One region of the Herbaspirillum sp. 1173 genome, then DNA from elsewhere that is predicted to be linked to it. Evidence: predicted binding sites of a transcription regulator. Region 1 holds the regulator's gene; each other region holds the start of a gene.
What was found. The regulator sigma-54, encoded in region 1, starts transcription at its own class of promoters, with help from an activator protein. The targets are predictions, from matches to a motif close to TGGCANGNAANCTGCTTT.
Positions count from the first base shown of each region.

Region 2: the regulator sigma-54 is predicted to act here: its motif matches at 2,467-2,484, upstream of J2X56_RS14625 (CmpA/NrtA family ABC transporter substrate-binding protein).
Region 3: the regulator sigma-54 is predicted to act here: its motif matches at 5,512-5,529, upstream of J2X56_RS01605 ([protein-PII] uridylyltransferase).

Region 1 covers NZ_JAVDSP010000010.1:105,734-115,484, reverse strand. Annotated here, with positions in the region: gene mdeB (alpha-ketoglutarate dehydrogenase) at 1-1,337, shown strand, start outside; gene J2X56_RS23635 (SDR family oxidoreductase) at 1,499-2,257, shown strand; gene J2X56_RS23630 (UbiX family flavin prenyltransferase) at 2,346-2,948, opposite strand; gene grxD (Grx4 family monothiol glutaredoxin) at 2,971-3,282, opposite strand; gene J2X56_RS23620 (hypothetical protein) at 3,444-3,590, shown strand; gene hpf (ribosome hibernation-promoting factor, HPF/YfiA family) at 3,653-4,015, opposite strand; gene J2X56_RS23610 (RNA polymerase factor sigma-54) at 4,168-5,658, opposite strand; gene lptB (LPS export ABC transporter ATP-binding protein) at 5,790-6,533, opposite strand; gene lptA (lipopolysaccharide transport periplasmic protein LptA) at 6,536-7,162, opposite strand; gene lptC (LPS export ABC transporter periplasmic protein LptC) at 7,214-7,822, opposite strand; gene J2X56_RS23590 (HAD family hydrolase) at 7,819-8,373, opposite strand; gene J2X56_RS23585 (KpsF/GutQ family sugar-phosphate isomerase) at 8,373-9,401, opposite strand; gene J2X56_RS23580 (hypothetical protein) at 9,398-9,724, opposite strand.
Region 2 covers NZ_JAVDSP010000003.1:630,321-640,071, forward strand. Annotated here, with positions in the region: gene ntrB (nitrate ABC transporter permease) at 1-925, opposite strand, end outside; gene J2X56_RS14625 (CmpA/NrtA family ABC transporter substrate-binding protein) at 984-2,255, opposite strand; gene J2X56_RS14630 (DUF3309 family protein) at 2,839-2,997, shown strand; gene J2X56_RS14635 (hypothetical protein) at 3,224-3,613, shown strand; gene J2X56_RS14640 (glycine zipper 2TM domain-containing protein) at 3,731-3,946, opposite strand; gene J2X56_RS14645 (hypothetical protein) at 3,991-4,359, opposite strand; gene J2X56_RS14650 (CsbD family protein) at 4,620-4,790, opposite strand; gene J2X56_RS14655 (PAS domain-containing protein) at 5,080-7,113, opposite strand; gene J2X56_RS14660 (hypothetical protein) at 7,097-7,237, opposite strand; gene J2X56_RS14665 (response regulator) at 7,278-7,775, opposite strand; gene J2X56_RS14670 (response regulator transcription factor) at 7,859-8,488, opposite strand; gene J2X56_RS14675 (BON domain-containing protein) at 8,834-9,163, opposite strand; gene J2X56_RS14680 (cell envelope biogenesis protein TolA) at 9,300-9,677, opposite strand.
Region 3 covers NZ_JAVDSP010000001.1:339,227-348,977, reverse strand. Annotated here, with positions in the region: gene uppS (polyprenyl diphosphate synthase) at 1-631, opposite strand, end outside; gene frr (ribosome recycling factor) at 825-1,385, opposite strand; gene pyrH (UMP kinase) at 1,502-2,218, opposite strand; gene tsf (translation elongation factor Ts) at 2,535-3,422, opposite strand; gene rpsB (30S ribosomal protein S2) at 3,559-4,299, opposite strand; gene map (type I methionyl aminopeptidase) at 4,641-5,465, shown strand; gene J2X56_RS01605 ([protein-PII] uridylyltransferase) at 5,611-8,163, shown strand; gene J2X56_RS01600 (pseudouridine synthase) at 8,274-9,020, shown strand; gene J2X56_RS01595 (DUF1854 domain-containing protein) at 9,095-9,580, opposite strand; gene J2X56_RS01590 (ABC transporter ATP-binding protein) at 9,584-9,751, opposite strand, start outside.

The sequences.
Region 1 (9,751 bases):
AGCTGGCTTTCTACAAGCCGGCTGATGACAGCCCGGAGATGAAGCACCTGCATGCACGCCGTGCCGCACTGGGCGGCTACCTGCCGCGCCGCCATGCGGGCGATGCACGGCGTACCGTGCCGCCGCTGGAGGCGCACAGCAGGTTCGCGCTGGAAGCCGACGGCAAGGAAATGTCGTCCACCATGGCGCTGGTACGCCAGCTCGGCAACCTGTTGAAGGACAAGGACTTCGGCCAGTATGTGGTGCCCATCGTGGCCGATGAGGCGCGCACCTTCGGCATGGCCAACCTGTTCCGCCAGGTCGGCATCTATTCTTCGCAGGGGCAGTTGTATGAGCCGGAGGATATCGGTTCCATCCTCTACTATCGCGAGGCCAAGGATGGCCAGATTCTGGAAGAGGGCATCACCGAGGCGGGAGCGATTTCCTCGTGGACGGCAGCGGCCACCGCGTATTCGGTGCATGGCACGCCGATGTTGCCGTTCTACATCTACTACTCGATGTTCGGTTTCCAGCGCATCGGCGACCTGATCTGGGCGGCGGCGGACCAGCGTGCGCGCGGCTTCCTGATCGGTGCCACCTCCGGCCGCACGACCTTGGGCGGCGAAGGACTGCAGCACCAGGACGGCAACAGTCTGGTGACGGCCGCATCGATTCCCAACTGTGTGTCCTATGATCCGGCCTATGCCTATGAGCTGGCGGTGATCCTGGATGAGGGTATGCGGCGCATGATGGAACGCGGCGATGACGTCTTCTACTACATCACCGTCACCAACGAGAACGAGGCCCAGCCCAGTCTTCCGGACGGCGTGCAGGAGGGCATCCTGCGCGGCATGTACTGTCTCGGCCGCAAGCCCGGGGCGCCAGTGCGGCTGCTGGGTTCCGGCCCCATCCTCAAGGAAGCCGTGACGGCGGCTGCGCTGCTGCAGCAGCACTGGCAGATCGAGGCCGAGGTGTGGAGCGTGACCAGCTATACCGAACTGGCGCGGGATGGCGTGGCGGCACAACGCGCACAGCGCTTGTCGGGCAGCGATGGCCAGCCCTATGTCACAGCGCAATTGCAGGGCAGTGTGGCGCCCGTGATTGCGGTCAGCGATTACATCCGTACCTTGCCCGAGAGCATTCGCGCCTTCGTGCCGGCACCCTATGTGACGCTGGGGACGGACGGGTTTGGCCGCAGTGATACGCGGGTGAATTTGCGGGACTTCTTCGAGATCGATGCGCGCTGGATTGCCTATACGGCCTTGTGTGAAGTATGGGTCGATGAACGTGCGCGGCTTGAAGAAGCAGCGCGTACATTGGGTATCGATATGAACAAGCCCTTGTCGTCCTCGGTATGAAGTGGAGCGATAGATGAACGGTGGCCAGCCGGATTGAAAATCTCTCATCTGGCCCGCCGCCGTGTTTGCTATAGTGAAACCGCCCGTGCATCACGGGCGGTTTTTTTATGGCCCCGTGATGCGCATCGTCCATGACCTACAGTGAGTGAGGAGTACACACGATGGCTGCACCCAAACGTATCGCGCTGGTGACCGGCGCAGGTTCCGGCATCGGCCGGCAGATCACGCTCGCGCTGCTGCGCGAAGGCTATGGCGTCGCCCTGGCCGGACGCCGCCAGGATGCGCTGGAAGAGACCGTCAAGCTGGCCGGCGAACATGGTGCCAACGCGCTGGTGGTGGCGGCCGACGTGACCGATCCGGCCTCGGTGAAGCAGCTCTTCGCCAGGACCCGCGAGCGTTTCGGACGGCTGGACCTGCTCTTCAACAATGCCGGCATCTTTGCGCCGCCGGTGTCGCTGGAAGAACTGAGCGTGGAGCAGTGGAAGGCGGCGGTGGACATCAACCTGACCGGCGTTTTCCTCTGCACGCAAGAAGCCTTCCGCATCATGAAGGATCAGTCGCCGCGCGGCGGGCGCATCATCAACAACGGCTCGATCTCGGCGCATGCACCGCGCCCGTTCTCGGCCTCCTATACCGCCACCAAGCACGCCATCACCGGGCTGACCAAGGCCACCTCGCTCGATGGCCGCGCCTATGACATCGCCTGCGGGCAGATCGATATCGGCAATGCCTCCACCGACATGACTACACTCATGAAGAAGGGCACGCTCCAGGCTGATGGCTCGACCAAGGTCGAGCCGACCATGGATGCCGAACACGTGGCCCGTGCCATCCTCTACATGGACAGCCTGCCGCTGGAGGCCAATGTGCAGTTCATGACGGTGATGGCGACCAAGATGCCGTATATCGGGCGGGGGTGAGCCGGTTTATATTCGCCAGATGAAGAAATGGCCGCAGTGATGAGCTGCGGCCAATTTTCTTTGCCCGAACGTGATAAGGGTTAACGCATCACTCAGTCCCGCCCTTCATGCCCTTCCACTCCGGCGTCAACTGCATGGAAATCCCGAACATGTCCAGCACGCGTCCCAGCGTGTGGTCCACCATCTCTTCCATGGAAGCAGGGCGCTGGTAGAAGCCGGGCAGGGGCGGGAAGATCACGCCGCCCATTTCGGTGACGGATGTCATGTTGCGCAGATGGGCCAGATTGAACGGAGTCTCGCGCACCATCAGCACCAGCCGGCGGCGTTCTTTCAGGACCACATCCGCAGCGCGGGTGATGAGGTTGTCGGACAGTCCATGCGCTACGGCGGCCAGGGTCTTCATCGAACAGGGCGCCACCACCATGCCGGTGGAGGCGAACGAGCCGCTGGCGATGCAGGCGCCGACATCGCGCACGTTGTGCACCACATCGGCCAGCGCTTCCACATCCTTGCGCCGCATGTCCAGTTCCTGATGCAGATTGAGCACGCCAGCTTCGGACACCATCAGGTGCGTTTCCACCTGGCCATGCTTGCGCAGATGCTCCAGCAGCCGCACGCCATAGATGGCACCGGTGGCACCGGTGATCGCAACGATCAGGCGCTGGCGCGGCTGGCTGGAAGAACTGCTCATGAGTCAGTCAGGCAAGTAAAACTCAGCCCTTGATCAGGGTCTGCAGTTCGCCGGACTCGTACATCTCGGTCATGATGTCGGAGCCGCCGACGAATTCGCCCTTCACGTACAGCTGGGGAATGGTCGGCCAGTTCGAGTATTCCTTGATGCCCTGGCGCACGTCCGGGCTTTCCAGCACGTTGACGGTGACGATGTTCTCGGCACCGCTGGCCTTCAGCAGCTGGATGGCCTTGCCGGAAAAGCCGCATTGGGGGAACTGTGCAGTGCCCTTCATGAACAGCACCACGGGGTTTTGGGTCACGGTTTCTTTGATCCAGGATTGGACGTCGCTCATGGCTGTGCCTTTAAAAATGGGATTGCCCGACATTATAGGGAAAAGCCGGCGGGCGCGTTGAAATCGCCTGCATGCTGGTGGCCTGTCTGAACGGGCAAAAAATTGCATCGAGGAAATAATTTATATCGTATGCAAATTCTTGTGTTGAAGATGAGGGTGCCGTGAAGACATTCAAGCCGTCCCTTGCATCATCGTCAGCAGCGGCGGTGGAAAAGTTGCTTTACGCAATGATTTATATCTTTTCCACAGGCTTGGCCAGTTCGGCGGCCGCAAATGAAAAAGGGCGCTTGCGCGCCCCTTCCTCATGAAATTCGGCTGGCTTTCTCAGCAGCCTTGCGGCTGCGAGGTGGCTTGCCGAGGGTGTCCTGGCTTATGCCGCTCCGGCCACCGCATCCTCCGGCGTTTCGTCCGGCAGGCGCTTGGCCATGGAGTGATGCTCCTGCAACTTGTCCTTGTGCTTGATGACCTGGCGATCGAGCTTGTCGATCAGCGTGTCAATGGCAGCGTAGAGGTCGTGTGCGATGCTTTCCGCATGTAGATCCTTCCCCTTGATGTGGACGTTGATTTCCGCTTTTTGGCGCTTTTCCTTTTCTGTGAGTTTATCTACGCTCAGGATCACGCTGACGTCGATCACGTTGTCGAAATGGCGCTTGATACGCGAGAGCTTGCTTTGCACGTATTCCCGGATGGCGGGGGTCAGTTCGAGGTGGTGTCCACTGATGGTCAGATTCATACAAGACTCCTATCGTGAAGTCACTGGAGGTTCGTGCAATCGATCCTGCTGCAGCTGTACCACGGGCACGGTCTTCGTGTCGGATGGCGCGGGCATCAGTCGGATGCTTGCCTGAACACAGCAACGGTACTGCAGAAAAACTGAGGAAAAACTCAGAGGGACTTGCGGAGATTGACCGGCGGAATCTTCAACACTTCGCGGTATTTGGCGACTGTGCGTCGCGCGACCACCATGCCTTGTTCTGCCAGCATATCCGCAATCTTGCTATCGGATAATGGGGTCTGCGGGTTCTCGGCTCCTATCAACTGTTTGATCAGCGCCCGTATCGCGGTGGAGGATGCTTCACCTCCGGTTTCAGTCGCGACATGGCTACCGAAGAAGTATTTCAACTCAAACATTCCATGCGGAGTGAGCATGTATTTCTGAGTCGTCACGCGAGAGATGGTGCTCTCGTGTAGACCCAGTGTATCAGCAATTTCACGCAGCACAAGGGGGCGCATGGCCACTGCCCCATGTGAAAAGAAGTTTCTTTGACGTTCCACAATAGCCTGCGCGACGCGCAAAATTGTATCGAAACGTTGCCGCATGTTCTTGATGAGCCACTTGGCTTCCTGCAACTGCGACGACAGCGAACCTTCTCCCTTGGCTTGCTTCAATGCACTGGCATACATCGCATTGACGCGCAGCTTGGGCATGACCTCATGGTTGAGCATGACCTGCCAGCCGTTCTTTGTCTGCTTGACAATCACGTCCGGCACCACATAGTCCGAGGCATCACGCGCGAATTCCGCACCCGGATGCGGACGGCACTGGCGGATCACCGCCTGCGCTTCGCGCAGGTCTTCGTCATCGCAATCCAGTGCCTTCTTGATCTTGTTGAAATCGCGTTGTGCAAACAGCGGCAGGTAATCCTCCACGATCCTCAAGGCCAGCTTGCGCGTCACGAAGGGAATCTTGGGCAGGCGGCGGATCTGCAGGGCCAGGCATTCGCCGGCACTGCGCGCACCGACACCCGCCGGGTCCAGGCTCTGCAGCAGCTTGAGCGAAATCGACAGCTCTTCCATGTCGATGCCCAGCTCTTCGGGCAGGCGTGCGAGGATGTCTTCGAGCGGCTCTTCCAGATAGCCGCTCTCGTCCAGCGCATCGGTGAGCAGTTCCAGCAGCGCACGATCACGCAGGGTGCGTGCGGTCACGCGGATCTGTTCCAGCAGGTGTTCGCGCAGGGTCAGTTCGTGCGCTTCGAGTTGCGGGCGGGCATCATCATCGTCTGGCGACTTGCCGCTGCGCGCGACGTCGTCGAAGCTCCAGTCGGCATCCCCCGTGACACCGGCTTCCGGCGCGTTGTCCTGGTAGTCGAAGCTGGAATCGCCATCGCTGGCGGCCGGGGCCGCTTCGCCGCTGCCTTCGTGACTGGTTTCGGCAACGCCGCTGGAGGGCGAACTGGAGACCGCGCCATCGGCCAGCAGACGTACCGAATTGTCGAGCGCGTCGTCGAGGCGTTCCAGCAGGGGATTATCGGAGAGGATCTGTTCCAGTTCCTGGTGCAGTTCCAGCGTCGACAGTTGCAACAGTCTGATCGACTGCTGCAGTTGCGGCGTCAATGCGAGGTGCTGCGAGGTACGTAACTGGAGCGACTGTTTCATCTGTCTTTCTGAAAGCGGCGTGGCCCGCTGGTTGCTCTGCCGGTCGTTGCGTATTGCGTATTGCTTGTTGCGTATTACGTGATGTGCACTCTGTATTTCTTCAAGCGTATCGGGCAAGCCGACTGCACCGCTTACATGCGGAAATGCTCGCCCAGATACACGCGGCGCACCGACTCGTTGGCGATGATCTCTTCCGGATTGCCGCTGGCCAGCACCGTGCCCTGGTTGATGATGTAGGCGCGATCACAGATGCCCAGCGTTTCGCGCACGTTGTGGTCGGTGATCAGCACGCCGATGCCGCGTTCCTTCAGGAAGCGCACGATGCGCTGGATCTCGATCACGGCAATCGGGTCGATACCGGCGAACGGTTCATCCAGCAGCACGAAGCGCGGATCGGTGGCCAGTGCGCGGGCGATCTCGACGCGCCGGCGTTCACCGCCCGAGAGCGACAGCGCCTGGCTTTCGCGCAGCTTCTCGATCTGCAGTTCGTGCAGCAGGTTGTTGAGGCGGCCTTCGATTTCATCGCGCGAGAGCGGCTTGCCCTCTTCCTGGCGCAGTTCCAGCACGGCGCGGATATTGTCTTCCACCGTCAGCTTGCGGAATACCGAGGCTTCCTGCGGCAGGTAGGACAAGCCCATGGTGGCACGCTTGTGGATCGGCATGCGCGAAATGGACGCGCCATCGAGGTCGATCTCGCCACCATCGGAGGGCACCAGCCCCACGATCATGTAGAACGAAGTGGTCTTGCCGGCACCATTCGGGCCGAGCAGGCCGACCACCTCGCCGCTGCGCAATTCCATCGAGACATCGCGCACCACCTGGCGCGCGCCATAACTTTTCTTCAGGCCGCGAACGACCAGCGAGCTGGCTACCATTGTCACTGGTCCTTTCCGCTGTCGCGACGCGTTGCAGGCTGCGCAGCGTTGTTCTTGCCCGCAGGCTGGGCCGGCGCGGTGCTGCCTGCCGGCGGCGGATTCTTGGGCTGGATCACCGCAGTGATGCGGCCTGCGCCCGGCTTGCTCTCGCCGGTGGCGGTGTTGTTCACGGAATAGAATTCGGCGCGGCTGTCATAGGAGATGAATTCGCCGTTGACTTCATCGGTGATGCGATCGCCGTCCATGCGCTGGATGTGCGCGCGCTGGAACAGCTTGGAGATTTCGGTCTGCTCCGAATACTCGATGCGCTCGGCCTGGCCTTCGATCCACAGGTTGGGACCGCCGTCACGCTTCTGGCGGAAGTTGGCCAGCGCGCCAGGGGCCGCATACAGCACCGCATTTTCATAACCGTACTGGTCGGTCGTCAATACCACGCGGCCGGCCTTGATGATCAGCGTGCCGCGGGTCATGACCACGTTGCCGGTAAAGGTCTTCACCTGGCGCACGTCATCGTAGACCATCTGGTCTGCCTCGATGTTGGTCGGCTTGGTGGAGTCCGCCTTCTCGGCGTTGGCCACGCCGCACACGGCAGCCAGCATCAGCATCGGCAGTAAGAATGAGCGTTTCATTGGGTTCCTGTCTGATCGGTTCTTGGCGTTTTTATCCCGGAGTCATCCGGCTTAGCGTTTCTTCGGAGTGGGCTCGTAATAGCCGCGGACATTGCCGAACAGCTGCACCACCTGGGTCGCATTGTTGGCCACCATGCCCACGCCGTTCAGGCGCGTGGTGCCCATGGTCATGGCCACCGGCTTGTCGGTCTTGACGATTTCATCGTCAGGCAACAGCAGCAGGTATTCCGACACCAGGTGCATCTGCTCGCGGCCCTTGTAGGGCGCGCGGATGGCGTTGGCGTTGCCGTACATGTGGATCTGCGTCTGGTCGTCGGTGACGCGCGCGGTATCCGAGTAAAGCTCCATCGGTGCCTGGTTCTGGTCCAGGTTGTGCACCACCGGCTTGGTGATCTCGAAGGAGTCATCCGTGGGGTAGTGCACCATCTTCGTTCCCGCAACGTCATAGCGCGGCAGACCGGTCGGGCCCATGCGCACGTAGTTGAAGTTTTCCAGGTAGTAGTCGGGTTTGCCACGCGGACGCTGCGCCGGTTGCTGGTCACCCGCGGCCCGCATGGCCTGCATCACCCAGAAGCTGCCCAGGGCACCGGCGATCAGGATCACCAGGATCACCGCCAGGCGGATGCGCTCGGCGTTGCGTTCTCCGCTGCGCCCGCTCATGCCAGGTACGGCGCGAGGGCCGCCTCGTAGTTGCCTTGTGCAGCCAGCACCAGGTCGCAGATCTCGCGCACGGCACCATGGCCGCCGCTGGCCTGTGTCACGTAGTCGCTGCGCGACTTCACCTCGCGATGGCCGTTGGCCACGCAGGCCTTGAATCCGACGCGGGTCAGTACCGGCAGGTCGATGATGTCGTCGCCCAGGTAGCCGCAATCCTGCGGCGTCAACTGCACCTGCTGCAGCAGCTGTTCGAAGGCCTGGCGCTTGTCGTGGATGCCCTGGAATACATGGGCGATGCCGAGATCACGCGCACGGCGCAGCACATAGGGCGACTGGCGCGCGGTGATGATGGCGGCAGCGGTGCCGTATTGCTGCATCATCTTGATGCCGTGGCCATCGAGCGCGTTGAAGCGCTTGAAGGCCTCGCCGTCCTCGCCGTAGAACAGGCCGCCATCGGTGAGCACACCATCCACGTCGAAGATCATCAGGCGGATCGTTGCCGCCTTGGCGAGCGCGGCAGCGGGCAGGGTGCTGGCGAAGGCTGGCGCGTTCATCAGATCACCTTGGCGCGAGTGAGATCGTGGATGTGCAGCGCGCCCGTGAGCACGCCGGCCGCATCGGTAACCAGCAGCTGGTTGATGCGGAATTGTTCCATCAATTGCACGGCATCCACGGCCAGCTGGTCCTGGTTGACGGTCTGCGGATTGGCATGCATGACGTCGGCGATGTAAAACTTGGAAAAGTCCTGGCCGCGCTCCAGCAGGCGGCGCAGGTCGCCGTCGGTGAAGACGCCGACCGGGCGGAACTGCTCATCCACCACGGCGGTCATGGCCATGCCCTTGCGGGTGATTTCCATCAGCGCTGCCGACAGCGACACGTCCGGGCGCACGGCGGGAATCGCCTCGCCGCTGCGCATCACGTCGCGCACGTGGGTCAGCAGGCGGCGGCCCAGTGCACCACCGGGATGGGAGCGCGCAAAATCTTCCTCGACGAAGCCGCGCGCATCCAGCAGCGACACCGCCAGCGCGTCGCCCATGGCCAGCGTGGCCGTGGTGCTGGCGGTCGGGGCCAGGTTGAGGGTACAGGCTTCCTGCGCCACGCCCACGTTGAGGTGGACGGCGGACAGCTTGGCCAGAGTGGACTGGTCATTGCCGGTCATGGCGATGATCACCGCACCCATGCGCTTGACGATGGGCACGATGGCCAGCAGCTCGGCCGTTTCACCGGAATTGGAAATGGCAATGAAGACATCGCGCGCCGTCACCATGCCCAAGTCGCCGTGCGCGGCTTCGGCCGGATGCATGAACAGCGAGGGGGTGCCGGTAGAGGCCAGGGTGGCGGCGATCTTGCGGCCGACATGGCCGGACTTGCCGATCCCCGAGACCACCGCACGTCCCTCGCATTGCAGCAAGGTCTGCACGGCAAGTGCCAGGGGTTCGGCGCTGTCGTCGCGCAGGCGGTCTTTCAGGGCCAGGATGGCATCGGCTTCGATCTGCAGGGTCTGGCGTGCCAGTGCGATGGCACGGCGGGCAGCCCCGGCCGAAAAAGATGCAGGCGTGGTTTTGTCATCGGTTACACTCATAACCGAAGTATAAACGAATTAGCAAAGCAAAAAACTTGCCAGATGTAAGGGAATGCTGCCGGATTTGACGTGATATGCAGCGTTGCATCGCGCCGCAGCACCGCTGCCACGGGGGATTTCCGGCCATCGCCGGGATGGGGCATGGCATCGCAGCAGGCGCGGAGGGCTTCCGGTCGCGGTGAATTACGCTGCTGTTGTGGAGCCACACGTATGAATTTCAAGGCGATTTCGCGCCTCGCCGCCCAAGGCTTTCCTTCATATTGCACACTGGTCAGGTGAACTGCCTTTTGCTGGTGCGTTGCCAATTTTACAAATTCATTCATATCGAACCTCGCCGCAGCCCGGCGGCT
Region 2 (9,751 bases), on a different contig from region 1:
TGGCCAACGCCACCAGCAATTGTTCCAGCACCAGCCCGACCACCCCGATGACGACGATGGCGATGATGATGTGCGGCACGTTCAGGTTGTTCCATTCATCCCAGACCCAGAAGCCGATGCCGACGCCGCCGGTCAGCATCTCGGCGGCCACGATCACCAGCCACGCAGTACCGATGGAAAGGCGCACGCCGGTCAGCATGTAGGGCAACACCGAAGGGAACAGGATCTTGGTCAGCACCTTCCATTCGGAGAGATTGAGCACGCGCGCCACGTTCATGTAATCCTGCGGCACGCGCTGCACACCGACGGCCGTGTTGATGATCATCGGCCAGATCGAGCAGATGAAGATCGACCAGATCGCCGCCGGATTGGCCGACTTGAACACCAGCAGGCCAATGGGCAGCCAGGCCAGCGGCGAGACCGGACGCAGCAGGCTGATGATGGGGCCGAACATGCGCGAGAGGAATTCCACGCGGCCAATCGCAAAGCCCAGCGGAATGCCCACCAGCGCCGCCAGTCCGAAGCCCATGCCGACCCGCTGCAGCGAAGCCAGCACGTTCCAGCCTATGCCCTGGTCATTGGGACTGTTGCGGTAGAAGGGATCGGAAAACATCACGCCCGCTTCCTTCAGGGTCACCCATGGCGTGGGGAAGCTGGCGGTCTTCAAGGCGATGATCTGCCAGACCAGCACCAGCAGCGCCACCCCCAGCAGGGGCGGCACCACGCGCATGAAGAGTCCGCCCGCGATGATCTTCTTGCGCAGGCTGCGCGCTTTCACGCTGCCGGCAGGGCTGGCGGCGGGTGCCACCTGCGCTTCGTTGGCGGCGGCTGCACGCACCGGCTCGCCGGCAGCAGACACGCCGGCGTGGCCGTTGCCGGCGGGCTTGGCGTTCTCACCCATGATGCTTTCTGCGACTGCACTCATCATCTTCCCCTTGCTCTAAGCACTTCACCTTGATGGACACGGCGCAGGCCGCACCCGCTTACACCTTGATCTTGAACGCCTGCGCGTAGGCCGCCGGATTCTTGCCGTCCCACACCGTACCGTCCATCAGTTTGGAACTGCGCATGACGTCCTTGGGCAGCGGTGTCTTGGTCATCGCGGCAGCGTCCTTGTAGAGATCGATCTGGTTGACCGACTTGGCCACGGCCAGGTAATCCGGATCACTCTTCAACAGGCCCCAGCGGCGGTGCTGGGTCATGAACCACATGCCATCGGAGAGGAAGGGGAAGTTGACCTGGCCTTCGTCGTAAAACTTCATGTAGTTGGGATCGTCCCAGGTCTTGCCCAGGCCGTTCTGGTAGCGCCCGAGGATGCGCTGGTCGATCACGTCCTTGCTGGTGTTCACATAGGATTTGTCGGCGATCACCTCGGCCATCTTGTTCTTGTTGGCCAGCGAGGCATCGATCCACTTGCTGGCCTCCAGGATGGCGGCCATCATGGCGCGACAGGTGTTGGGGTACTTCTGCACGAACTCCAGCGAAGTGCCCAGCACCTTCTCGGGATGGTCCTTCCAGATGTCCTGGGTGGTGATGGCGGTGATGCCCACGCCATCGACGATGGCGCGATGGCCCCAGGGCTCGCCCACGCAGAAGCCATCCATGTTGCCCACCCGCATGTTGGCCACCATCTGCGGCGGCGGGACCGTAATCACCTTGGCATCCTTCATCGGATTGATGCCGTTGGCGGCCAGCCAGTAATACAGCCACATCGCGTGGGTGCCGGTCGGGAAGGTCTGTGCGAAGGTGTATTCGCGCTTGTCGGTCTGCATCAGCTTGTAGAGCGATGCGCCATCGACTGCCCCCTTGTCAGCCAGCTTTTTGGACAAGGTGATGGCCTGGCCGTTATGGTTCAGGCCCATCAGCACCGCCATGTCCTTCTTCTGGCCGCCGATGCCCAGTTGCACGCCATAGATCAGGCCATACAGCACGTGGGCCGCATCCAGTTCGCCGTTGGTGAGCTTGTCGCGCACGCCGGCCCAGGAGGCTTCCTTGCTGGGGACGATCTTGATGCCGTACTTCTTGTCGAAACCCAGCACCGAGGCCATCACCACCGAGGCGCAATCGGTCAGGGGGATGAAGCCGATCTTGACTTCTTCCTTTTCCGGCTTGTCCGAGCCGGCCGCCCACGCACCGCCCGGGAGCATGCCCAGCATGCCGCTGCCGGCGGCCAGTGCACCGCCCTGCAGAAGGGAGCGGCGCTTGCCGTCCACCCTGTCCGCTGCCTTGAGCGCGCTGTCCTGTGCATCCTGCATGCCGCTGCCGAGCGCGCCTGTCTTGCCTGCCTGACCTTTGGATTCCATAGCACCATTCCCCTTGCGTTGCGATTTGAAGAAAGCCCAAACAAAAAAAGGCGTGTTCCGACATGGATGACCCATACCGGAAGACGCCTTTGTCCTGGACGGCGCGACCGCCATTGGCCACACCTTCACGTTGCTTGCGCATTGCTGCGCTTGTGCATCAGCTTCAGCAAAGAGCGTGCCAGAACCGCGACGCACCTCGGAAAGCCGCATGGGAACTGCGTTGCGAGGGAACACGATGAGATCCGCAGCGGCAGGAGGAGGACCGCGCGGCGCGATCAAATCGGGCGGGATCCGCACTTCGGTTGTGCCTTGCACCAAGTTGGCAGCGATTTGTCAGGGTCGCAACGATGGCCTGCGCTGGCCAAGCCGGGGGCGCGGCCACCTACTCACGCTTGCCGGATTTTCCTACAGCACATTGCGATGGGCGCTGATCGTGCGGCGGACCGGCTGACCCTAAGATGACCCCAGCTTTACGAATCACCCGGCGCTTGCACCCTGGCGGGCAAGAACGAACTCAATAACAAAGGAGAAATCCATGACCCTCGGCACCATCCTGCTCATCGTCCTGATCCTGATCCTGCTCGGCGTCATCCCCGCTTGGCCGCACAGCCGCAGCTGGGGCTATGGTCCCAGCGGTATCGCTGGCACCATCGTCATCATCCTGCTGATCCTGCTGCTGCTCGGCAAGATATAAGGCGGGGCGGCAGCCGGCCTGTGCGGTCCGGCTGCCCTGGCCCCAGCCTTCAGACGCTCCCTTCCCTCCCGCAAGCCTGATACCATCCGGTGGCGGACGGGAAAACGGCGCGGACGGTGCCTGTCACCGTCCGCGCCGTTTGCTTGTGGACGCCGCCTCGCACTGCCGGGGCAAGCTCACACGCACGGCTTTCCCTGCTCCCGTACCGTGATGAGGCTGACATCAGATGAACAATAAATTCCTCGCTTCTCCCCTGCCCGCTCTCCTGGCGGCCCTGAGTCTGCTTTGCGCGGCCGCCGCGCACGCTGCTGAAGAAGATGTCAGCAAGGCCGATCCCCAGCGCTGGTACCAGGAAGACAACAGCGCCAAAGGCCGGCTGCAAAACCTGAACAAGGAAACCGCTGCCGCCTATGCCGAGGCGCTGCAGGGCTGCCGCAGCCTACGCGGGAAGGATGCTGCAGCCTGCCGCAAGCAAGCAGCCGACGCCAGGTCGCAGGATGCTGCGCGGGCACAGCGCATCTTCAAGGACTACCAGGGCGGCGAACCCGCGGCGACACCCATCAAGGGCGAGCGCAAGCCGATGCACAAGCACGGCGCCAAGTCGGCGGCAAGATAAGCGGTCGCCATCCACCTCCTGAATGCAACAACGCCGCGCCAGGTCACCCTGTCGCGGCGTTGTAGTGGGCCGCTCCTCAGCGCGAGGAGCGGCGGCCGGGATCAGCCGGCCAGCGAATTACTTGCCGACCTGATTGCCGATGACGCCACCGACGGCGGCACCACCCACGGTCCCGATGGCGCTGCCACCGGTGAGGACGGCACCACCGACGGCACCGGCACCTGCGCCGATGGCGGTGTTCTTGTCTTGCTGGGTCATGCCGCTGCAGCCGGTCAGGGCGGCAAAGGCACAGATGGCTACCGAGGTCACTGCCAGTTTTTGCATGGTCTTCATGATGACTCCTTCCTCTTTGTCGAATAGGGGAATACGGCCGCCGATCAGGTCGACGGACGCATGATCACGCGCGGTGCCTTGGGCTGTTGTGCGTGATCACGATAAACCGGTGCGCTGGGCGCAGCCTTGGCCGGTTCGCGTTGCGCTGCCGGATCCTTGCCATCGGCGCGTGCGCCAAACAGCAGCACGGCGTTCTGGAGGGACTTGGAGCGCTTGCTCTCGGCCATGTCCATGTAGCGGAATTTCTTCTGCCCCAGCTTGTGCAGACGCGCTGCATCCACCGGCATGTGACGGTCCATCGTGGAAGCCGACCAGCGCGATGCGCTGTCGACGGCTTGCGGAGTTTCTGCGAAAGCGTGAGAGGCGAAAGCCGAAGCGGCTGCCAGCATGCAAATACCGACTGTTTTTTTCATGGTCGTCCCTTTCAGGGGTCCCTTCTGGCGGTGAGCAAAATTTCATGCGGCAAACCGTGAACTCTTTTGCAATTCCCGGCTCTACCAGCACCATGACCACATGGTCGCGGAAATTGCTGCATCACAAAATCAGCCGTTTCCGATATTGGTGTAGGCGTTTTCCTACACGCGCTGTGCTGCCTGCTTCAGATGTCCTTCACACCCTGCCGGCCCGTGCCGCCGGTGCCTGATCAGGTCACCGGAACACGGACATTCAGGACTTAGTCCTTGGCGGCTTCCTTGGCATCGCCATAGGTCTTCTGGACGTTGCCTTCGACCTGCTTGGCAGCACCCTTGACCTGCTGGCTGGTATTGCCGGTCAGCTCACCGGTCTTCTCCTGCACCTTGCCTGCCACTTCCTTCAAGCTGCCTTTAATCTGGTCCTTGTTCATGATGGCTCCTTTGGGTTGTTTGCCTGATGGTTACCCGGTGCCGCACTGGGCTGGCTGCCGGCTCCGCCACCCTTGCCGGCCCGACGGGCGGTGAGTGACGATGAATCCATGGTACCGATGAGCCTGTCGGGCGAACATAAGAGAGTCGTCCTTTCACGCGTAGGAAAAAACGAAAAACGGTGCAGGAAAAACGCTCCCCAAACAAACCTCACCAAAACGCAAAAAGCCGCCCTGGGGGCGGCTTTCAGAGGGTGTGACGCAATCTTGAATACCGTCGGGCGCCGGCCCGTCAAGTCTCGCTGGCAGCAAGTTCCGGACGGATCGGCAGGCTGATGCTGATGAGCGCGCCCTTGCCCGGCGTGGAGCGGATATCGACCTCGCCACCAAAGAAGGTGGCACGCTCACGCAGGCCGCGCAGACCGTAGGTCTTGTGGTTGTCGCGCCGCTCTTCGGGAATGCCCACGCCATCGTCGCGCACGGTCAGCGCCACATGATCCTCATCGACATCGAGAATCACGTCGACCTTGCTGGCCTTGGCGTGCTTGGTCACGTTGTTGAGCATTTCCTGCAGCATGCGGTAGATGGCGATTTCCATCTCGTGGCCCACATCGACGTCTTCATCGGGCAGGCTGGCGTGGCAGGCGATGCCGGTGCGCTCGTGCAATTCATCAAGCTGTTCCGAGATCGCGGCCTTCAGTCCGAACAGGTCCAGGGTATTGGGACGCAGCTCGGTCTGGATGCGCCGGGTGGTGGCCACCAGCGACTTCATCAGGCCTTGCATGCGGGTCTTGCGATCGGCCCATTTTTCATCCGGCGGCAGGATCTGGTAGACCCCTTCCAGGTGCATCGACAGGGCCGTCAGCGACGCGCCCATGTTGTCATGCAACTCGCGGGCGATGGCACGCTTTTCTTCCTCGCGCACCGTTTCCAGGTGGTTGGTCAGTTCGCGCAGCAGCGCCGTACGCTCGATGACGGTCTTTTCCAGCCGGCTCTCGCGCTCGCGCAATTCATCCTCGGCCTGCTTGCGTTCGGTGATGTCGGTGCTGATGCCGATCACACCCTGCACGCTGCCATCCTTGCCGAACCACGGCACCTTGGCAGTCTGGAAGGTCACCACGCCTTCGGGCAGGTGGAGCGTCTGCTCCAGCTTCTCGGGCTTGCCCGAGGCCATGACGCGGCGATCATCGCGGTCGACGGTGTCGGCCTCTTCCTCGACCAGGAACAGTTCACGGCTCGAGCGGTACATGGTCTCTTCCCAAGTCTTGCCCAGCTTGTGCAGCGTGGCCGGGTTGGCGAAGATCATCAGGCCCTGGCGGTTCTTGACGAAGATCGGGTCGCTGGTACTTTCACTGACGGCATTGAGCAACGCACTGGTTTCGGCCAGCTTCTGGGCGTTGCGCGTGCGTTCGCCGTATTCGCTGTCGAGCCGGCTGGCCGAGCCCCAGAAGATGAAGAGCACGATCACGCCGTTGATCAGCGTCAGGGTCGGCAGCACCAGCTCCGGCAGGATCCAGCCATGCGTCATGCCCCAGTTCAGCAGCAGGCTGAAGGCCAGCAGCAGGAACAGGGTCTGCGGCAGCAGATGGCGCAGCATCTGGCCACCGGGCGCCATGCGCAGGATCACCGCCATGAGCGGATGCGAGGGACGCGCCATCAGCAAGGCCGCGCCCAGCAGTGCAAACACCAGCGACGACAGCAAAGAGATGGGCAGCGGGAAATCGAGATAGATGAACTGGCTCACGTCATACAGGTAGCCCACCAGCGGAATGGCCGACAGCGCCATGAGCGTGAAAGCCAGGTATTCCGCCGGGTAGTACCCGCCCAGCAGACGCCAGTCGTGCAGCAGCAAGGCCAGCGCCATCAGCACGAAGCCCACCGACAGCAAGGGCGGAATGGCCAGTGGCGAAATCGGATGCGCACCATCCAGCGGCAACCAGCCCAGCGAGTACATGATCCCCTGCACCAGCGAGGCCACGCCCAGCACCAATAGCAATACCGCCAGGCCGACGGCCAGCTTGCGCACCGAAGGACGGCGCGCGCCGGAATGCATGCAGCGGAAATAGAGCGCCGAAGCGCCCAGGATGAACCCGCCCGCCGTCACCTCCCGCACGGCCAGCAGGCCCGAGAGCAGGCGACGATATTCTTCGCCCAGCAGGCCGGTCACCAGCACCACCACGCCCAGCAGGATCACCGCCATGGACAGGCCCATGGCCAGCGTCACCATGCTGCTGTAATGCGCGTGTGACGCGGCAAAATACTCCACCGATGCGCTGTTCTGGAGATCGGCGGAGGACGGACGAAGGCCGTCATTGTTCTTCTGCATCGTCGAAAATCCCTTGCTTTGGTGCGACCCGTGCCGCCTGCGCGCCTTCTGTGGCGGCCTGCTTGCCATGATCGGTTCTGATTGTCTGATCCATCAAGGTCGCGCCGAACTGCCCTGGCGACATGCTGGGTAGCTGCACCACATGATGCAGCAAAAAAATAAACTTACATTCCGCCCGTCTGCGCCCGCCCCTGCGGCGGCGTATTGCTGCTCGATGAGGTGCGCCCGGACTTGCCCGCTCTCTTCTGTGCCAGTTCTTCCAGCAGGTCACACAGCAGCGGCAATTCTGACGACTTGTCAAAGAAGTGCTGCACCCCGCATTGCACTCCCACGCGCCGATAAGTCGGGCTCACATGATTGCTGAACACTACCTTCACTTCGCTCTGGCGACGCGTATTGGAGCGCGCCAGGGACTGCAGCAGGCTCATGCCATTGCCCTGCTTCAACTGGATGTCCAGGATCAGTACGTCATAGCTGTTCTGCTGCAGATGGCGCAAGGCCTCCAGTTCGGTTTCGGCGTAGCCCACCAGGCGCACACCGGCGATTTCCGACAGGCTCTCCACGATCAGGTCCCGCACGTCCTCCGAATCCTCCACCAGGAAGATCCGCAAGGGCGTCCCGTCGCTGTCGCGCTGGGCCCTGCTGTTGAGATTGTCATCCATGATGCGCCGTACCACTCTTCCTTGCCTGCCGCCTGGCCAGAATGGCCAGTGACGGCGGCATATCCGCCCGGGGGAAACCCGGCTCAGTCGATCAGATTGTTCTTGATCGCGTAATAAATGATGTCCGCGTTGTTGGTCATGCTCATCTTCTGCAGCACGCGCGAACGATAGGTACTCACGGTCTTGACCGACAGGCACAGCTCGTCGGCGATCTGCGTCACACCCTGGCCTTGACCGAGCTTGTAGAAGATCTCGTACTCACGCTGCGACAAGGTTTCATGCAACGGCTTTTCCGAATCCACCGGTTCGCTGGTGAGCAGCTCGGCCACGCCATAGCTGATGTACTTGTGCCCGCGCAGGATGGTGTTGATGGCGTTGACCAGTTCGGTCGCCAGCGCTTCCTTCTGCACATAGCCGGAGGCACCGCTGCGCAGCACCTGCACCGCATAGCGGCTCTCGGGGTGCATCGACAGCATCAGTACCGGCAATTCCGGTTTTTCTCGCTTGATCTGCTTCAGCACTTCCACGCCACTCTTGTCGGGCATGGCGATATCGAGCAACACGATATCCCAGTCCTGTGTTCGCACCAGGCGAATGGCTTCTTCCGCCGTGCTGGCCTCCCCGCCGATTTCCATCGACGGAATTTCCGAAATGAAGTGGTGCACACCAGCCCGTACGACCGCGTGGTCATCGACTACAAGTATTTTTGTCATGGCATTTTTGAGCGGTGAATTGATACTTCAGCGCCGTTGGCGCTGCTTGGACCTGTTTTATGTTTTTACTCGATTCCGGCGAGGACCCTGCACACGATTCCGTACAGCAATCTGTACACGATTCACGCGCGTCCTGCGGCCGGCATCGCTGCCTCCCTGTCCTGACAAGCCGGCTGGCCTGCCCCTGCCTGGCAGCAACGGGTTCCAACTATACCTGACAGGCCCTGACCTGTCTTCTTGCGAAACGCACCGGCTCGCCCGATGCGCTTTGCAAGTGGCACGTCCACAAGCTGACAAAGCGCGGACCGGTCAACAGACCGGCCACGCGCTTGCAAGTTCCCCGCGTTATTGCTTCAGGCGCAGGTCATTACGCACCGAGACCACACCCTTGACGCCACGGGCCAGTTCGGTAGCGCGGGCAGCGGAGGTGGAGCTGGAGACGAAACCGGACAGCTGGACCACGCCCTTGTAGGTTTCGACGTTGATTTCAGCGGACTTCAGATTCGGCTCGTTGAAGATGGCAGCCTTCACCTTGGTGGTGATGACGGCATCATCGACGTACTCGCCGGTGCCTTCCTTGCCCGGGCTGGATGCGCAGCCCACCAGGGAAACCATGAACAGGGCCAGGAAGAAACCGAGGAAACGCTTGGTCAGGGACATTTTGGTCAGCGACATGATGAAACTCCTTTGAGTTGGTTTGCGCAATCAGGTGACTGCGACAGGAACGAAATAAAGAATTTGCCTTGGATCCGCCCGGGCCCCTGGCCCGGTGCAAATCCACTGCCATTGCGCTCAATCGCGCGGGACAGGATTACTTGCCGAACTTGGCCTTGGCATTGGCCACGCACTTGTCCTTGGCGTCGCCGCTCATGGCATCGCACTTTTCCTTGGCGACGTCATAGTTGGCGTCGTTCTTGTCCTTCATGGCGTCCTTGTCGGCTTCCACGCCCTTGCGCTTGGCCTTGGCGTCAGAGATGGTGGATTCGTGAGCTGCCTTGGCTTCCTTCTCGCAGACATCCTTGTCGTTGCCCTTCAAAGGACCGCACTTCTTCTTGGCCGCCTTGTAGTCGGCATCGGCCTTGGCCTTGTCTGCCTTGTACTGGGCCGCTGCCGGATCGGCTGCGAAGACTGCGCCATGCATGCCGATAGCGGCTGCGCCGAAGATCATGGTTGCGATGATTTTTTTCATTGTGTCCTTCCTCATGGTTTGCTTGGGTTGCGGCCTGGGGCCGTATTCTTATGCAGGCCGGCATGGTGACCGGC
Region 3 (9,751 bases), on a different contig from region 1:
AGTACAGCTCGCTGTACGCCAGCTGCCACAACAGGAAATTGGAGATGCGCTGTTCACCGCCGGTACGGATGAACAGATCGGGCTCGGGGGCATACGCCATGGCCAGATACGGGGCCAGTTCTTCTTCGGTGTAGTCGGTCGCGCCCGGCTTGTCCTTGACCATTTTGGAAACGGCCTGCATGACATCCCAACGCCCGCCATAGTTGGCGCAGACGGTCAGCGTCAGGCGACTGTTGCCGGCGGTCTGTGCCTCGGCCTTGGCCGCCATCTCCTGCAATTTCGGATCGAAGCGACTCATGTCGCCGACGATGCGCAGGCGGATGCCATTGTTGGCCATCTTGCCGACTTCACGCTCCAGCACCGTCATGAACAGACGCATCAGCACCGACACTTCGTCGGCAGGGCGACGCCAGTTTTCGGAACTGAAGGCAAACAGGGTAAGGAATTCGATACCGCGCTCGGCGCAGGCCTCGACAATGGAGCGCACTGCATCCACGCCCTTGGCATGCCCCGCCACACGCGGCAGGAAACGTTTGGTCGCCCAACGACCGTTGCCGTCCATGATGATGGCAACATGGCGCGGAACCGCGGAAGTCTCCGGAACCGCCAGAGTTGAGCTTTGATGCTTCATGTAAATGATTTATTACTTTTCCGTGCGCCGGATGGTGAAGCGCAACATGGTAACGGGCACGCGCCGCTTTGACAAACCGGCCAGCCCCCTCCCCCCATTGCCGCTCTCACTTCCCGCCTGCACTTTTGCTGTCTTGGACTTGTTCGTGCAGCGCGGCCGCCATGGCAGCCGCGCGTGAGACCTGCAGGACGGCTTACACCGTCATCACTTCCTTTTCCTTGTCGGTGACCATCTTGTCGATGTCAGCCACGAACTTGTCGGTCAGCTTCTGGATCTCGTCCTGGCCGCGGCGCTCTTCATCTTCCGAGGCGATCTTGTCCTTGACCAGCTTCTTCAGGCCTTCATTGCCTTCGCGGCGGATGTTGCGCACGGCGATCTTGGCATCTTCGGCTTCACTCTTGACCAGCTTGACCATTTCCTTGCGGCGCTCTTCGGTCAGCGCAGGCATCGGCACACGGATCAGGTCGCCGTGGGTGGCCGGGTTCAGGCCCAGGTCGGCTTCACGGATGGCCTTCTCGATGACGGCGGCCATCTTCTTCTCGAACGGCTGCACACCGATGGTGCGCGCATCGATCAGGGTCAGGTTGGCGACTTGCGACAGGCCTGTCGGCGAACCATAGTATTCAACCATGACCTGGTCCAGCAGGCCGGTGTGGGCGCGGCCGGTACGGACCTTGGCCAGGTTGGCCTTCAGGGTTTCGATGGACTTGGCCATCTTCTGCTCGGTATTTTTCTTGACGTCAGCGACACTCATGCTGCTCTCCTAACTTTGGTGCAATAACTTGGCTTGTCTTGATGGCAAATGCCTGAAAGACGGGCATTGTAAACGGGAATCCCGGCCTGCGGCCGGTTTCTGCACTGCAATATCAATCAGACGTGGACCAGGGTGCCTTCATCGTCACCCATGACCACGCTCTTGAGCGCGCCCGGCTTGACGATGGAAAACACCTTGATCGGCAGCTTCTGGTCGCGGCACAGCGCAAAGGCGGTGGCATCCATCACCTGCAGGTGCTTGGCGATGGCTTCATCGAAGGAGATCGACTGGTAGCGGGTGGCGGCCGGATCCTTCTTGGGGTCGGCGGTGTAGACACCATCCACCTTGGTGGCCTTCAGCACGATCTGGGCACCGATTTCCGAGCCACGCAGGGCGGCGGCGGTATCGGTGGTGAAGAAGGGGTTGCCGGTACCGGCGGCGAACACCACGATCTTGCCTTCTTCGAGGTATTGCAGCGCCTTGGGGCGCACATAGGGCTCGACTACCTGCTCGATGCCGATGGCCGACATCACGCGGGCCGTCAGGCCGGCCTGGCGCATGGCATCAGCCAGGGCCAGCGAGTTCATGACGGTGGCCAGCATGCCCATGTAGTCGGCGGTTGCACGATCCATGCCCTGGGCGCCCGGCGCGACGCCGCGGAAGATGTTGCCGCCACCGATCACGATGGCCAGTTCCACGCCCAGTTTGCTGATTTCTGCTACATCCGCGACCATGCGTTCGATGGTCGCGCGATTGATACCGTAGGCGTCGTCGCCCATCAGTGCTTCGCCGGAGAGTTTGAGGAGTACGCGCTTGTAGGCTGGTGTTGTCATTGCAGGGCTCCGTGTTCTGTCCGAGGTTGAATTACGTATTGACGCGCCGGCACTCGCTGTCACCCGACGAAATGGCGCTTTTTCGTCATCAGGGGCAGGTCCGAACGCATGAGGGGATGTACTGCTGCGCCCTATTCTGTCTTGCCGTGTGCTGCCAGTATTGCTTTTGCTACCCATATTGCCGTTGCCAGGCGGCCTGCCCTGCGCGTCATCATTCATCCGACGGACGACCCTGACTGTAGACGCGGGCGACTCCGAAAGTTCCCGGAATCCGGCTTAAAAAAACGGGCCTCTCGGCCCGTTTTTCCTGCGACGCTTACTGAGCTTGTTTCGCTGCAGCCACTTGCGCTGCCACTTCGGCAGCGAAGTCGTCTTGCTTCTTCTCGATGCCTTCGCCGACCACGTACATGGCGAACGACTTGACGGTGGTATTGGCCGCCTTCAGCATCTGTTCGACGCTTTGCTTGTCGTTCTTCACGAAAGCCTGGTTGAACAGCGACACTTCCTTCAGGTACTTCTGCACCGAACCGTCCACCATCTTGGCGACGATGTCAGCCGGCTTGCCGGATTCGGCAGCCTTCAGGGCGGCGACCGAGCGTTCCTTCTCGATCAGGTCGGCCGGCACTTGCTCGGCCGACAGGGCGACCGGCTTCATGGCAGCGATGTGCATGGCCACGTCCTTGCCGACTTGCTCTTCAGCGCCGTCGAACTCGACGATCACGCCGATGCGGGTGCCGTGCAGGTAGGCAGCCAGCTTGCCGGCGGTTTCGAAGCGCTGGAAGCGACGGAACGACATGTTCTCGCCGATGCGGCCGATCAGTTCGGTGCGCAGTTCTTCCAGGGTCTTGCCGTCGGCCAGCTTGCAGGCGCCCAGGGCAGCCACGTCAGCCGGATTCTGTTCGACCACCAGCTTGGCAGCAGCTTCGACCAGACCGATGAACTCGTCGTTCTTGGTCACGAAGTCGGTTTCACAGTTCACTTCGACCAGCGCGCCGACGTTGCCAGCGATGTAGGCCGAGATCACGCCTTCTGCGGTGATGCGGGAAGAGGCCTTGGAAGCCTTGCTGCCCAGCTTGACGCGCAGAATCTCTTCGGCCTTGGCCATGTCGCCATCGGCTTCGGTCAGCGCCTTCTTGCATTCCATCATCGGCGCGTCGGTCTTCGCACGCAGATCGCCCACCATTGCTGCGGTAATTGCCGCCATACTTTTCTCCTGACTTGGAGGCATCCCGCGCTTGCGGCATGCCTGAAACTCGAAAATTGAATCAAAAAAAAGGGGCCACTGCGTCACTACCCGCTGTCACCCCTTTTTGGACTACCGTACTACCGGAAGAGCAGAATCAAGCCTGCTCGACCTCGACGAATTCATCGCCCTTGACTGCTTCGACGACGTCGTTGACGGCGTTGGCGCGGCCTTCCAGCACGGCGTCAGCCATGCCGCGAGCGTACAGAGCGATCGCCTTGGCGGAGTCGTCGTTACCCGGGATCACGTAGGTGACGCCTTCGGGCGAGTGGTTGGTATCGACCACGCCGATGACCGGAATGCCCAGCTTGGCGGCTTCGGTGATGGCGCCCTTGTGGTAGCCGACGTCGATGACGAAGATGGCGTCAGGAATGCCGCCCATGTCCTTGATGCCGCCGATGGCCTTTTGCAGCTTTTCCTGTTCACGGGTGAACAGCAGGGCTTCCTTCTTCGACAGCTTCTCGACCGAACCGTCTTCGATGGCAGCTTCCATGTCCTTCAGGCGCTTGATCGAGGTCTTGATGGTCTTGAAGTTGGTCAGCATGCCGCCCAGCCAGCGCTGGTCAACGTAGGGCACGCCAGCGCGTTGCGCTTCAGCGGACAGGATGTCGCGGGCTTGACGCTTGGTACCAACGAACAGGATGGTGCCACGGTTGGCCGACAGCTGGCGCACGTACTTGACGGCTTCCTGGTACATGCCCAGGGTCTTTTCCAGGTTGACGATGTGAATCTTGTTGCGATGACCGAAAATGAAGGGGGCCATCTTGGGGTTCCAGAAGCGGGTTTGGTGACCGAAGTGGACACCGGCTTCCAGCATTTCGCGCATGGTAACGGACATGAATTTCTCCAGGGTTAGGTCTGGAATCCGCTCGGTCATCCGGCTCATGCAGCCGGACACCCTTTTAGCGAACGGATTCGCGTTTCAAAAAATAATTTACGACACTTATTGCCAAACAGACATGAAGAATCATTCCGCACACCGCATTCGACAACTGACCTGTGGTTTTCAGATCAGCCCGGCATTCTACTCGACCCATCACTTTTGTTCAAGTAGCACATGAAGATAAGGAACGCAGCCAAACGCCGTCCCCGGCTTGTCGGCCGGAGCCGGCAAAACAGAAAGCACCCCCGTCGTCTATAATCCCGTCTTGACGATTTTCTAGCGAATTGCGATTCATCATGGGCAACATCACCATCAAGACCGCCGAAGACATCGAAGGCATGCGCGTGGCCGGCCGCCTGGCCGCCGAGGTACTGGACTACATCACCCCCTTCGTGAAGCCGGGCGTGACCACCGGCGAGATCGACCGCCTCTGCCACGAGTACATGACCAACGTGCAAGGCAGCATCCCGGCCCCGCTGAACTACTGCCCGCCGGGCTACACGCCCTACCCCAAGGCCATCTGCACCTCCCTGAATGACGTGATCTGCCACGGCATCCCCGGCGACAAGGTGATGAAGAACGGCGACGTGCTCAACATCGACGTCACCATCATCAAGAATGGCTACCACGGCGACACCAGCCGCATGTTCTTCCTGGGCGAGCCGTCCATCCTGGCACGCCGCCTGACCGAGATCACCTATGAATGCATGTGGCTGGGCATCTCCAAGATCAAGCCGGGCGCACATTTGGGCGACATCGGCCACGTCATCCAGCAGCACGCCGAAAAGGCCGGCTACAGCGTGGTGCGCGAGTTCTGCGGCCACGGCATCGGCAAGGTCTTCCATGAAGAACCGCAAGTCCTGCACTACGGCCGCCCCGGTACGCTGGAGAAGCTGGAAGCCGGCATGATCTTCACCGTGGAACCGATGATCAACGCCGGCCGCCGCGAGATCCGCGAAATGGGCGACGGCTGGACCATCAAGACCAAGGACCGCAGCCTGTCAGCCCAATGGGAACACACCGTGCTGGTCACCGAGACCGGCTTCGAAGTGCTGACGGTGTCGCCCGGCATGCCGGCACCGCCGGCCTTCATCCAGAACCAGGTCGCCACCCCGGCGTGACCCTGGCGGCTGGAACCATGTGCCCCTCCACCCTGCACACAGTTTCCGGCACGAAACCTGCTTCGAGCGCAAAGCCGCATGGGGATGCGGCTTTGTTCATATAGGCGCCGCCCCGCCGCCCTGCTTGCCTTAATTGCCGACCACGATGCCCACACTCGCCATCACGCTCAAGAAACAGCTCAAGGCCGCGCGCCAGCAAGCCATCGAGGTGTTCCAGTCCAACCACAAGACCGAGCAGTTGCTGGCCCAGTTGCGCCGCAACGTGGACGAAGCCCTCACCACTGCCTGGGAAGAACTGGGCATGTCCGGCAATGCCGCCCTGGTGGCCGTGGGCGGCTATGGCCGGGGCGAGCTGTTCCCGCATTCGGATGTGGATGTGCTGATCCTGCTGGACCAGGCCCCGGATGCCGCCAAGAAGGAAAAGCTGGAATCCCTGGTGCAGCTGTTCTGGGACATCGGCCTGGAAATCGGCCACAGCATCCGCACCATCGACGAATGCCTGGATGAATCGGCTGCCGACATCACGGTGCAGACCAGCCTCCTGGAAGCCCGCCTGGTGACCGGCAACCGCGCCCTCTTCAAGAAATTGCAGGAGCGCTACCATGCGGCGCTGGAGCCGCTGGCCTTCTTCCAGGCCAAGACCCTGGAAATGCGCCAGCGCCACATCAAATATGAAGATACGCCCTACAGCCTCGAACCCAACTGCAAGGAAAGCCCCGGCGGCCTGCGCGACCTGCAGGTGATCCTGTGGGTGGCCAAGGCGGCGGGCCTGGGCAACTCCTGGGGCGAGCTGGCCGAACACGGCATGCTGACCTCCACCGAGGCGCGCCAGCTGCGCCAGAAGGAACGCGCCTTCAAGGACATTCGCATCCGCCTGCACATCCTGACCGACCGCCGCGAAGACCGGCTGGTCTTCGACATCCAGACCCAGCTCGCCGAGACCTTCGGCTTCAAGACCACCGATACCCGCCGCGCCAGCGAATACCTGATGCAGCGCTATTACTGGGCAGCCAAGGCGGTCACGCAGCTCAACACCATCCTGCTGCAGAACATCGAAGCCCATCTGTTCCCGCAGCAGGCGGTTCCGCGCCCGCTCAACGAGCGCTTCAACGAGGTCAACGGCTTCGTCGACATCGCCCATGACAGGGTCTTCGAAGAGACGCCTTCGGCCATGCTGGAAGTCTTCCTGGTGCTTTCCGAGCATCCGGAACTGAAGGACATGTCGGCGCGCACCCTGCGTGCGCTATGGCATGCGCGCTTCAAGATCGACAATGCCTTCCGCGCCAATCCGGAGAATCATCGCCTGTTCATGCAGATCATCCAGAGCAAGCGCGGCATCACCCACGCCCTGCGCGGGATGAACAGCACCAGCGTGCTGGGACGCTACCTGCCGAACTTCCGCCAGATCGTCGGCCAGATGCAGCATGACCTGTTCCATGTCTACACGGTGGACCAGCACATCCTGATGGTGGTGCGCAACGTACGCCGCTTCACGATGAGCGAACATGCGCATGAATATCCCTTCTGCAGCCAGCTCATGGCCAACTTCGGCCAGCCCTGGGTGCTGTACATCGCGGCGCTGTTCCACGACATCGCCAAGGGCCGGGGCGGCGACCACTCCAAGCTGGGCATGGACGATGCGCGCGCCTTCTGCGAGCAGCACGGCATCTCGCCGGACAATACCGAGCTGATCGTGTTCCTGGTGGAGCAGCATCTGGCCATGTCGCACGTGGCACAGAAGCAGGACATGTCGGACCCCGACGTCATCACCGCCTTCGCCCAGCTGGTCAAGGACGAACGCCACCTGACCGCGCTCTACCTGCTGACGGTGGCCGACATCCGCGGCACCAGCCCCAAGGTCTGGAACGCCTGGAAGGGCAAGCTGCTGGAAGACCTGTACCGCATGACCCTGCGCGTGCTGGGCGGCGAAGCGCCCTCGGCCGACCGCGAACTGAAGAATACCCAGCAGGAAGCCATCAAGACCCTGCGCCTGTACGGCCTGCCGGCCGACGCCCACGAAGCGCTGTGGAAGCAGCTGGACGTGGCCTACTTCCTGCGCCACGACGCCTCCGACATCGCCTGGCAGACGCGCTGCTTCTACGACAAGGTCGATACCGGCGTACCGCTGGTGCGCTGCCGCCTGGCGCCCATTGGCGAAGGCGTTCAGGTGGCGGTCTACACGCCCGACCGCCCTGACCTGTTTGCGCGCATCTGCAGCTATTTCGACGAAAAAAGCTTCAGCATCTTCGACGCCAAGATCCACACGACCCGCAACGATTACGCGCTGGACGCCTTCCTGATCAATGCCCCGGTGTTCGCCAAGAACTACCGCGACATCATCAACCTGATCGAGCACGAACTGGGGGCCCTGCTGCAGTCCGACGCCCCGCTGCCGGCTCCTTCCAAGGCTCGCCTGTCGCGCCTGTCGCGCACCTTCCCGGTCAATCCGTCGGTGGATTTGCGCCCGGATGAGCGCGGCCAGTACTACCTGCTGTCGGTCTCGGCCAATGACCGCGCCGGGCTGCTGTATTCGATCTCCAACGTGCTGGCCAAGTACCGCATCAACCTGCATACCGCCAAGGTCATGACCCTGGGCGAGCGCGTGGAAGACGTCTTCCTGATCGACGGCCCCGGCCTGTCCCAGCCGCGCAACCAGATCATGCTGGAAACCGAACTGCTGCAGACCCTGCGCATCTGACCCGCATCACCCTGTCCGCGCTGCCGCCCCAGTCTGGCGCGGCGGCGCGGCTGGCCGTACAATCTCACCCTCGCCGCTGGCCGGCCTCCGTTTTTCGCAAGGCAATCCCCATGACTGAACCTGTACGACTTTCCAAACGCATGTCCGAACTCGGCCTGTGCTCGCGCCGCGAAGCCGACGAATGGATAGAAAAAGGCTGGGTGCGCGTGGATGGCCAGGTGGTGTCGGTGCTGGGCAGCAAGGTGCTGCCGCACCAGAAGGTCACCGTGGAACGCCAGGCCTGCGCCGAGCAGGCCCAGCGCGTGACCATCCTGATCAACAAGCCCATGGGCTACGTCAGCGGCCAGGCCGAGGATGGCTACAAGCCGGCCATGGTGCTGGTCAATGAACAATCGCGCTGGGCTGAAGACCAGACCGAGACGCGCTTCCACCCGCGCCAGCTGAAGAGCTTGGTGCCGGCCGGACGGCTGGACATCGATTCGGTGGGCCTGCTGGTGCTGACCCAGGATGGCCGCATCGCCAAGCAGTTGATCGGCGAGGATTCGGCGGTCGACAAGGAATACTTGGTGCGCGTGCAATACACCCGCCCCGGCAAGCTGCCCGAATCCGATCTCAAGCGCCTGAACCACGGCCTCATCATGGATGGCAAGCCGCTGCGCCCGGCCAAGGTGGTCTGGCAGAACGAGGATCAGCTGCGCTTCACCCTGCGCGAAGGCAAGAAGCGCCAGATTCGCCGCATGTGCGACATGGTCGGCCTGAAGGTGATCGGCTTGAAGCGCGTGCGTATCGGCGGCGTCAAGCTGGGCGAACTGCCGACCGGCCAGTGGCGCTACCTGCGGCCGGATGAGAAGTTCTGAGCCTCAGCCCGCTCCATACAAGAACGGCCCTGATTCATCATCAGGGCCGTTCTTTTTTGCAGCACTGAAACGGATCAGAGGAAACGATCCAGGATCTTGCGGCTGTGCTTGTCCAGTGCTTTCTGGTCGCGGATCAGGAACTGGATGCCGTGGCTATCGGCGATCAGCAGCGCCGGCGCGGCCAGGCGGCGGATGTCTTCCTCGCCCTTGAGCGTGAAGGTGGTGGTACCGCGCGTGGTCTGCACGGTCCAGTCGCTGGGCGTGGCGAAGGTCGACACGCTGACGATGCGCTGGATCTCCGGCATGAACTCGCGGCTGGCCAGTTCTTCCTCAATCAGGCGGCGCGTGGGCGCATCCACTTCCTCCAGGGTATCGATCCAGGCCAGCTCGTGGCCGTCGCTGCTGACCAGAGACAGGCCGCGATCGGGCGATGTGACCGGAAATGCACGTACCGGAATCACGTGCTCGTGCAGGCCGCCCTGGGCGTCGGTCAAGACCAGACGTCCGAAAGCATTGCGTTCCAGGGTGAAGCTTTGGGCAGAATTGTTCGTGGTGCTCATGGCTTATTCGCCCTTCTCTTCTTCGCTCACCGAGACCTCGGCATCGCCCTCAGGATTGCGCGCCTGGGCCTGGTAGAGCTTGTAGTAATGCCCTTCCCGGGCCATCAGTTCTTCGTGGTTGCCGACTTCGACCACCTGGCCGCGATCCAGTACCACCAGGCGATCAGCCTT